2 regions of the Rhodoferax sp. GW821-FHT07G04 genome follow, and region 2 is predicted to be linked to the other one. Evidence: riboswitches for the same ligand, from Rfam matches in the RefSeq annotation. Region 2 holds a riboswitch; the other holds the start of a gene.
The links. Region 2 has a riboswitch for thiamine pyrophosphate ahead of AC07OO_RS04945 (TonB-dependent siderophore receptor). Riboswitches for the same ligand answer to the same signal wherever they lie in the genome.
Positions count from the first base shown of each region.

Region 1: linked by a shared signal. The riboswitch ahead of thiC (phosphomethylpyrimidine synthase ThiC) and the one ahead of AC07OO_RS04945 (TonB-dependent siderophore receptor) in region 2 are both predicted to bind thiamine pyrophosphate.

Region 1 is NZ_JBWKQD010000002.1:798,102-802,308, forward strand. Features, by position in the region: gene AC07OO_RS12860 (FAD-dependent oxidoreductase) at 1-499, opposite strand, end outside; gene thiC (phosphomethylpyrimidine synthase ThiC) at 519-2,393, opposite strand; TPP riboswitch at 2,485-2,585, opposite strand; gene AC07OO_RS12870 (hypothetical protein) at 2,615-2,917, opposite strand; gene AC07OO_RS12875 (DUF6713 family protein) at 3,102-3,500, opposite strand; gene AC07OO_RS12880 (5-carboxymethyl-2-hydroxymuconate Delta-isomerase) at 3,504-3,863, opposite strand; gene aceK (bifunctional isocitrate dehydrogenase kinase/phosphatase) at 3,920-4,207, opposite strand, start outside.
Region 2 is NZ_JBWKQD010000001.1:1,068,434-1,072,640, reverse strand. Features, by position in the region: gene amaB (L-piperidine-6-carboxylate dehydrogenase) at 1-647, opposite strand, end outside; gene AC07OO_RS04955 (saccharopine dehydrogenase family protein) at 679-1,773, opposite strand; gene AC07OO_RS04950 (Lrp/AsnC family transcriptional regulator) at 1,912-2,424, shown strand; TPP riboswitch at 2,503-2,606, shown strand; gene AC07OO_RS04945 (TonB-dependent siderophore receptor) at 2,697-4,207, shown strand, end outside.

The sequences.
Region 1 (4,207 bases), on a different contig from region 2:
GCGCGGCCAATGCCTGCATGGCCTGCACGGTGTGGATCTGGCCCTCGCAAGGCAGCAGCCAGCTCAGGGCCGGGCCCTGGATGGATGGCTCCAACTCGGCCAGGCGTTTGGCGTCCAGCAGCTCGGGCTGGTAGGGCGCACCGGCCTTGGCCTGCAGCAGGCTGACCACGCGCTGGGCCGCACCGGCATCGCCCCGGTGGGCCAGCAGCAGGCTGCCTTGCAGGCTGAGCGCCACCGGCTCACCCAGGCCGTGCACGATGGACGGCCACAGGTAGCAGGAGCGCAGGCCCCAGGCAAACACGCGCTCGTCGGCGCACTCGAGTTCGGCCACCGGGCTCAGCATGCCCGCCGCTGTCCAGGCTGCGGCCTCAGAGCCTGACTCGGCGTTAGGCCCAGGGCCCTTGGCCGGGTCGAACACATCGACCCGGTGCCCGGCGCGGCTGAGTTCCAGCGCCAGCAGGCGGCCTAGCAAACCCGCTCCTGCAATGCCAATGTGCATATCGACTCTCCTGGCTCGGTCAGGCCTTGGTGATGGGGATGTAGATTTCGCCGCCCGCTTTTTTGAACGAGTCCGACATGGCCTCCATGCCGGCGTCCAGCGCCTGCTCTTCGCTGACGCCCTTGGCCTTGGCGTACTCACGCACCTCTTGCGTGATTTTCATCGAACAGAACTTGGGGCCGCACATGCTGCAAAAGTGCGCGACCTTGGAGCTGTCCTTGGGCAGGGTTTCGTCGTGGAAGTCGCGCGCGGTGTCGGGGTCCAGCGAGAGGTTGAACTGGTCCATCCAGCGGAATTCAAAACGTGCCTTGCTCAACGCGTCATCCCGTGCCCGCGCACCCGGGTGGCCCTTGGCCACATCGGCCGCGTGGGCGGCGATCTTGTAGGTGATGATGCCGGTCTTCACATCGTTGCGGTCGGGCAGGCCCAGGTGTTCCTTGGGTGTCACGTAGCACAGCATGGCCGTGCCGAACCAGCCGATCATCGCCGCGCCAATGCCGCTGGTGATGTGGTCGTAGCCCGGTGCGATGTCGGTGGTCAGCGGGCCCAGGGTATAGAACGGCGCCTCGCCGCAGTGCTTGAGCTGCTCGGTCATATTGGCCTGCACCATGTGCATGGGCACGTGGCCAGGGCCTTCGATCATGACCTGCACGTCTTGCGCCCAGGCCTTTTGTGTCAGCTCGCCCAGCGTGCGCAGTTCGGCGAACTGGGCCTCGTCGTTGGCATCAGCGCCCGAGCCAGGGCGCAAACCGTCACCCAACGAGAAGCTCACGTCATAGGCCTTCATGATTTCGCAGATCTCGTCGAAGTGCGTGTACAGGAAGTTCTCTTTGTGGTGGGCAATGCACCACTTGGCCAGGATGGAGCCGCCGCGCGACACGATACCGGTCACGCGGTTCGCGGTCAGGTGGATGAAGGGCAGGCGCACACCGGCGTGGATGGTGAAGTAGTCCACGCCCTGCTCGGCCTGCTCGATCAGCGTGTCGCGGAAGATGTCCCAGGTCAGGTCTTCGGCAATGCCCCCCACCTTCTCCAGCGCCTGGTAGATGGGCACGGTGCCGATGGGCACCGGTGAGTTGCGCACGATCCAGTCGCGCGTGGTGTGGATGTTTCTGCCGGTGGACAAATCCATGACGGTGTCTGCGCCCCAGCGGATGGACCAGACCAGTTTTTCCACCTCTTCCTCAATACTGGAGGTGACAGCCGAGTTGCCGATGTTGGCGTTGATCTTCACCAGGAAGTTGCGGCCTATGGCCATGGGCTCCAGCTCGGTGTGGTTGATGTTGGCGGGGATGATGGCGCGGCCGCGGGCCACCTCGTCGCGCACAAACTCCGGCGTCATGACCTTGGGGATGCTGGCGCCGAAGCTATTGCCCGCCAGACGTGCCTCGCGCTCGGCATTGCCCAGGTACTGCTCCATCCAGGTCAGCTTCTGGTTCTCGCGCAGGGCCACGTATTCCATCTCGGGCGTGATGATGCCCTTGCGTGCGTAGTGCATCTGCGTCACGTTGCCGCCCGCCTTGGCCCGGCGCGGCTGGCGCTGCAGGCCGGCGGCCTGGGCGCGCAGTGCGGCCAGCGCATCGGTCTCGCCGTGCTTCAGGCCGTCGTCCAATGCGTAGGGCTTGCGGCCCTCGTAGACTTCGGTGTCGCCGCGTTCGGCAACCCAGCCCTGGCGCACCAGCGGCAGGCCCTGGCGCACATCGATCTCGGCACGCGGGTCGGTGTAGGGGCCGGAGGTGTCGTAAACCGTGACGGCCTCGCCATTGCTTTGCAAGATCTCGCGCACCGGCACCTGGATGTCGGGGCGGCTGCCTGGCAGGTAGCGTTTGGTGGAAGCGGGAAGCGGTTCGCGGGTGAGGCGGATGAACTGGGCTAGCTTGTCGGGTGCGTTCATTGGAATGTCTCCTGAGGTAATCGTCATCACCCGAAGACAAAAGGCACCTGCCCCGCAAACTGTGAAAAGGCGCCGCCTGGACGGTTCTGGGCCATTGGCGGCTGTGCACTTCTTACGCTGGTATCAACCAGATCAAGTTCGCGGGTTCGGAATCCATCTCAGCGCAACCACTGCGCACCCCGGGCAAGGCGGAGTGTACGACAAACCGGTCGTTGCCCCAGTCAGGGCTGGTTCCTCAGTGCTCCACCTGGCTGCCGCTCCTGAAACAAAAGGGTGACCTGCGAGATGTAATCCCGCGCCACCGTCTCGCCCTGCCTCGCAGCCAGGGCGGCCAACAGGTTGGAACGCAAGTACCACAGGGTGTCAATGTCGGTAGCAAAGGTGACCCTATGGCGCAGATCGGCGTTGTCGGGGCAGTGCTTTTCCATCAGCGCGAGCATCGCCCCACGCACCCGCGCGAAGGTATCGGGGGCACTGCTGATATCTTGGCCCAGCATGGCCCAATAGCTGTTTCGAATGCGCATGGCAGTACTCCTCTTGCAGCGGGCGCCTTCCGTGCGAGGCACGCTTCCCGACACGCCGTTCATCGCCATCATCATGCGATGTTATGAGGGCTGAATGCAAGGCTCTGTAAATGGATGAGGCCGGGGTGTGCGGCGTCTTACGAAGAGTTACTGTTTGTGAATTCAGTTAACACCGGTATTGGCGTCATTGCCGCACTGGCGCCGCCAGTTTGCCCATACCTCGCACGGCAAGCAATTGCCATACAGAAAGGACAAACGTGGCGACCAGCAGCAATATCGACATGGGTTGGACAAACGCCGTGCTACCAACCAAAAAGAAACCAGAGTGGATGGCGCAGGTCAGGAAACCCAAGGCCGCCAGCAGCTTGTAGAAAAACATCCCAGCTTGAATATTGGCCACTACGCGGTTGTGCGCATACAGCACCAGCGCGATGATGGGAATGTTGAGCAGCAAGTTCATCTGGTTGCCACCGGGAATCCGAAACAACTCCCACTCGCGCCAGAAGGCGGCGTCTATCTGGTGCGTGATGAGGACGGTGGCATTGGCCAGGAAGAGCCCGTGCAGGCGAGAGGTGCTTGCCATGGGCTATCCAACGCTCATCTTGGCGTAAGACTGGCGCTCGATCTCCTGCACTTCAACGCAGAGCTGAACCTGCAGAGTTGATGGCCAGGCACACACGCCATTCAGCGCACTCAGCAAGCTCTTCGAAAGTTCTTGTTTGATCTCAATCGAACGTCCGCTCAATATCGCCAACTTCGCATGGACAAAAGCACGGTCCGCCGTTGATGTGCCCACCAGAAAATTGCTGAGTCGAACGGCTCGGCTCTTGATGTCAACTTCCTCAAACTGACCGGACGCCATCAGCGCCTGGTTCAACGCCATCAAAGCGCCTTCGGCGTTGAACTGTGGCAGATTGTTGGAGTATTCGATGGTCAGATGGGGCATGCTGTTCCTTGCGTGGCGAGAGACTGAAACCGTTATCTATCGCATTGTCGTCCGTGTTAGCTGTGTGGCGGCTTGAACCGCTTCTCCTTGTCATACGGAAACACATCGTGCACATGGCCCGCCTGGATGCGGTCCTTGTGGCTTTGCCAGAACGAGGCCTCCAGCAAGTCGGCGTGGTGCTGCATGAAGATGCTGCGCACCGCCGGATTGCCCAGCAGGAAGGGGCCGAAGGTTTCGGGAAACACGTCCTTGGGGCCCACGCTGTACCAGACCTCGCCGGACATTTCGTCTTCTTCGTTGCGCGGCGGGGGGACGGTGCGGAAGTTGCAGTCGGTGATGTATTC
Region 2 (4,207 bases):
CCCATCACCAATTGCGACAGGTTGGCCGTGCGGTCCGCACCAAAACGTTGGCACGCACGGTCAAACACGGCCTGCACGGCCAGCGCGCACAGCGGAGTCTTCTCGGACGGCTTCCACACCACGGTGTCGCCGCAAACCAGGGCCAAGGCGGCATTCCACGCCCACACAGCCACGGGGAAGTTGAACGCGGTGATCACACCCACCACACCCAGCGGATGCCAGGTTTCCATCATGCGGTGACCGGGCCGCTCGGACGCAATGGTCAGGCCGTACAGCTGGCGCGACAGGCCCACGGCGAAATCGCATATGTCGATCATCTCTTGCACTTCGCCCAGTCCTTCGGACAGGACCTTGCCGGCCTCCAGCGACACCAGCGTGCCCAGTGCCTGCTTGTGTTCGCGCAGCTCTTCACCGAGCAGACGCACCAGTTCACCGCGTTGCGGTGCGGGCACGGAGCGCCAGCTTTGGTGCGCGGCGTGCGCGCGGCCGATGACAGCCGCCACTTCGGTCAAGGCGGTTTCGTGCACTTGGCCCAGGTTTGCGCCGTCGATGGGTGAGCGGGATGCCAGCGCACCACCCGTATAGGCAGTGGCGGACACACCCAGGCGCGTCAGCAGGGTTTGGATGGAATCATGGGGATTGGACATGGTGTCTCCGTAAGCGGTAAAAACGGCAGGCTTAACCGATGGACTCAACTTGGCGCGACTGTTGGTACGCCTTGCCAAAGCGGTTGGCCAGGAAAGCTGGCAACTCTACCTGTTCTTGGCGGATGAAACCAGATTGCGGCAATTTGCCCTCACGGAACAGATCGACAGCCGCGCAGATGCCGGCGGCGGTGGTGATCTGGATGGCGCTCAGCGGGGCCTTTTCGTCGCGGTCCGCAAAGATCTTGCGGGCAAAAACTTCCTGCACCAGGTGGCCGTCGCGCTCGCCGCTGACGGTCACAAACACCAGCACCACGTCCTGCATGGTCAGCGGGATGGACTTGCGCAGAATGTCCTTCAGCGTTTCCTGGTCATGTTTCATACCCAGCTCTTGCAACAGCATCTTCATGATGTCGCAGTGGCCGGGGTAGCGCACGGTCTTGTAGTCCAGTGTATTGACTTTGCCCTTCAGGGTCTCGCACAGCGTGCCCAGGCCGCCGGAGGTGTTGAAGGCCTCGTACTCGGTGCCATCCAGCGAGAAATGCTCCATGCCTTCCAGCGGCAGCACTTCGATGATTTCGCCGTCGCGAATCGCTTCGCAAGGGTGGCAGTATTCGTTGATCAGGCCGTCCACGCTCCAGGTCAGGTTGTATTTCAATGAATTGGTGGGGAAGGCGGGCAGTGCGCCCACGCGCATCTTCACTTCGTGTAGCTTGCTGAACTTCTTGCTCAGGTGGTGGGCCACGATGCCAATGAAGCCGGGTGCCAGGCCGCATTGGGGCATGAAGGCGGTCTTGGCACCTTCGGCCATGCGCATGATCTCGCGGGTGGCGGCCACGTCTTCGGTCAGGTCAAAGTAGTGGCAGCCGGCCTCCAGCGCTTGGGCTGCAGCCATCGTGGCCAGGTGGTAGGGCAGGGCGTTGACGACGGCGTCATAACCTTTGAGCGCGGCGCGCAAAGCGGCGGCGTCCGAGGTGTCGATCTGTGCCACTTCCAATGGCAGGTGGCGCAGCTTCTTCAGCGCTTCTTCGCTGCGGTCCACGACCTTGACCTGGTAGTCACCCGATCCGGACAACAAAGTGGCAATCGTTTGGCCAATGTGGCCCGCACCCATCAGAACAACACGCATGGAAATCTCCTGGTTAATAAGTTTGGATGAAAGAAGTCTAGGTGCAGGTTCGGACGAATTAAATAGGCATTTTGACGAATTGGTTGATAAAACAGACGATTCGTCATAGTATTTAGTCAATATGAAATATCCCCAAGCATGAGTACCCGCGCGAAGCCGTCTAGAACTGTCAAAACCAGCACGGCAGCGACGGGCGCATTACTGGAGCGCACCAGCACCCTGCGCGATCAGCTGGATCGTGACCTGTTGGCGCTCTTGCAGGCCAATGCCCGTGCCTCCACAGCTGACTTGGCTCGCCAGTTGGGCACTGCGCGGACCACGGTGCTGGCGCGCCTGGGCCGCATGGAGCGCGAAGGTGTGATCGCCGGCTATACCGTGCGCTTGGGCCAGGATGTGCGCGACATGGGTCTGCAAGCCTTTGTGGGCATTACGGTCCAACCCAAGGCCGGCCGCGAGGTCGTGCGCCAGATCTCCCGCATGCCCGAGGTGCGCCAACTCTGCGCTGTCAGTGGCGAGTTTGACTACGTGGTGCTGCTGCGAGCCGAGTCCGCGCTGCGCATGAATACGCTGCTGGATGAGATGGGCAATTTTGATGGTGTGGTGAAGACCACAACGTCCGTAGCGCTGGAGTGGAAGATAGATCGCACCTGACCCATGGCCCTGTGCGCAGGCTGCCTTTTAGGGGCGCCGCTTACAATAGCGTTATCGGGTCGGCCTTCGCCGCTGACCTGCAAACGCTAGGGGTGCTGGCTGCTTTTGGGGTGGTTGGCTGAGATAACACCCTGGAACTTGATCAAGGTAATACTTGCGCAGGGAAGCGTGGTGAGAACATGCCAACGATTGCTCCATCACCCGTGGTGCGCCGTTCGGCCCATAGCCTTGCTGTCTGCATCCCTGCCATCGAACAACGAAAAGGATATGCGATGGCGCTCCATCTCAATGTAAAACTTTCCCCCTGCGCCGCCGCGCTGACCGTGCTGCTTGCCGCACCCCTTTGGGCGCAGACGGCCTCCCCAAGCCTGCAAGCAGTCACCGTCACCGGCAAGTCTGCCCCGGTATTGGACATTGACCGTGCCGACGTCGGCGGTCTGGGCCAGACCTTGGCGCAGACTCCCCAGAGCATCACGGTGCTGAGCGCCGATCTGCTGTCTGCCACAGCATCCAGCAGCCTGTCGCAAGCCATCAAACTGGATGCATCGCTGGCCGACAGCTACAACACCACGGGCTATATCGAAGGCCTGTCGGTGCGCGGCTTTCTACTGGACCAGGGCAACAATTACCTGCGCAATGGTCTGCCCGTGTCCAATTACGCGCCCATCGCCTTGGAAAACAAAGAGCGTATTGAGGTGCTCAAAGGCGTGGCCGGCATGCAGGCTGGCGTCTCAGCGCCCGGTGGCCTCGTGAACTTTGTTACCAAGGCGCCACAGGCCGGCAACTTCACCACCGCCACGGTAGGTGGAGACGGCAATGGCGGCAGCAAGGTGCATGTCGATAGCAACACCGCCTGGGGGGCCGTAGGTGTGCGCGTGAACTTGGCCGCGGAGGACCTGCGCACGGTGTTTGACCGTGCCGAGGGCAAACGTGAGTTTGCCAGCCTGGCCCTGGCGACCCAGGCCACCAGCCGCACCAAACTGTCGGCCGATCTGGAATACCACCACAAGAAGCAGCCTTCGGTGCCCGGCCTGGGCCTGTTGGACACCAATGGCGATGGTGTGGCCGATACCCTGCCCGCCAGCAACTACTCCCGTCTGAACCTTAACAACCAAACCTGGTCGCAGCCCTTTGAGGCTACCAGCACCAATGCCCAATTCGCCATTGACCACCAGATCACGGCGTATTGGAGTTCCCATCTGGGCCTGAGCACACAGCGCACCGTCGTGCAGGACCGGCTGGCCTTTCCCGATGGTTGCAGCACCGGAGCCAACTATGTCTATCCTGGCCTTTGTGGAAATGGGGATGTGGACATTTACGACTACCGCAGTGAAAACGAAGAGCGAAGCACTTGGGCCTGGGATGCCAGGATGCAGGGCAAACTGCAGGCAGCTGGCGTGGTCCACCAGTTGACCCTGGGCCTGAGCGGCCGTCAGGCGCGCACCGACCTCGCACCCAAGCAGGCCTACAACTTTGTGGGCACGACCAACATCAACACGCCGAGCGTGCTGCCCGCCGACGCCTCGGCCAACGATCTCAACACCAACAGCCGCGAACGCGCAGTCGATGCTTATGCGTCTCTGTCCAGCGATCTGAGCCCCAGTGTGCGCAGCTTTGTGGGCTTTCGCACCTCGCACCTGAATCGCAGCAGTGAACGCAGCGACGGCTCGCGCGCCATCGCCATCGACCAAACCGTCACCACGCCTTGGGCGGGGTTGTCGTGGTCGCCTGCGGCCAGCACCATGCTGTATGCGTCTTGGGGGCAAGGCGCCGAGTTGGAGGC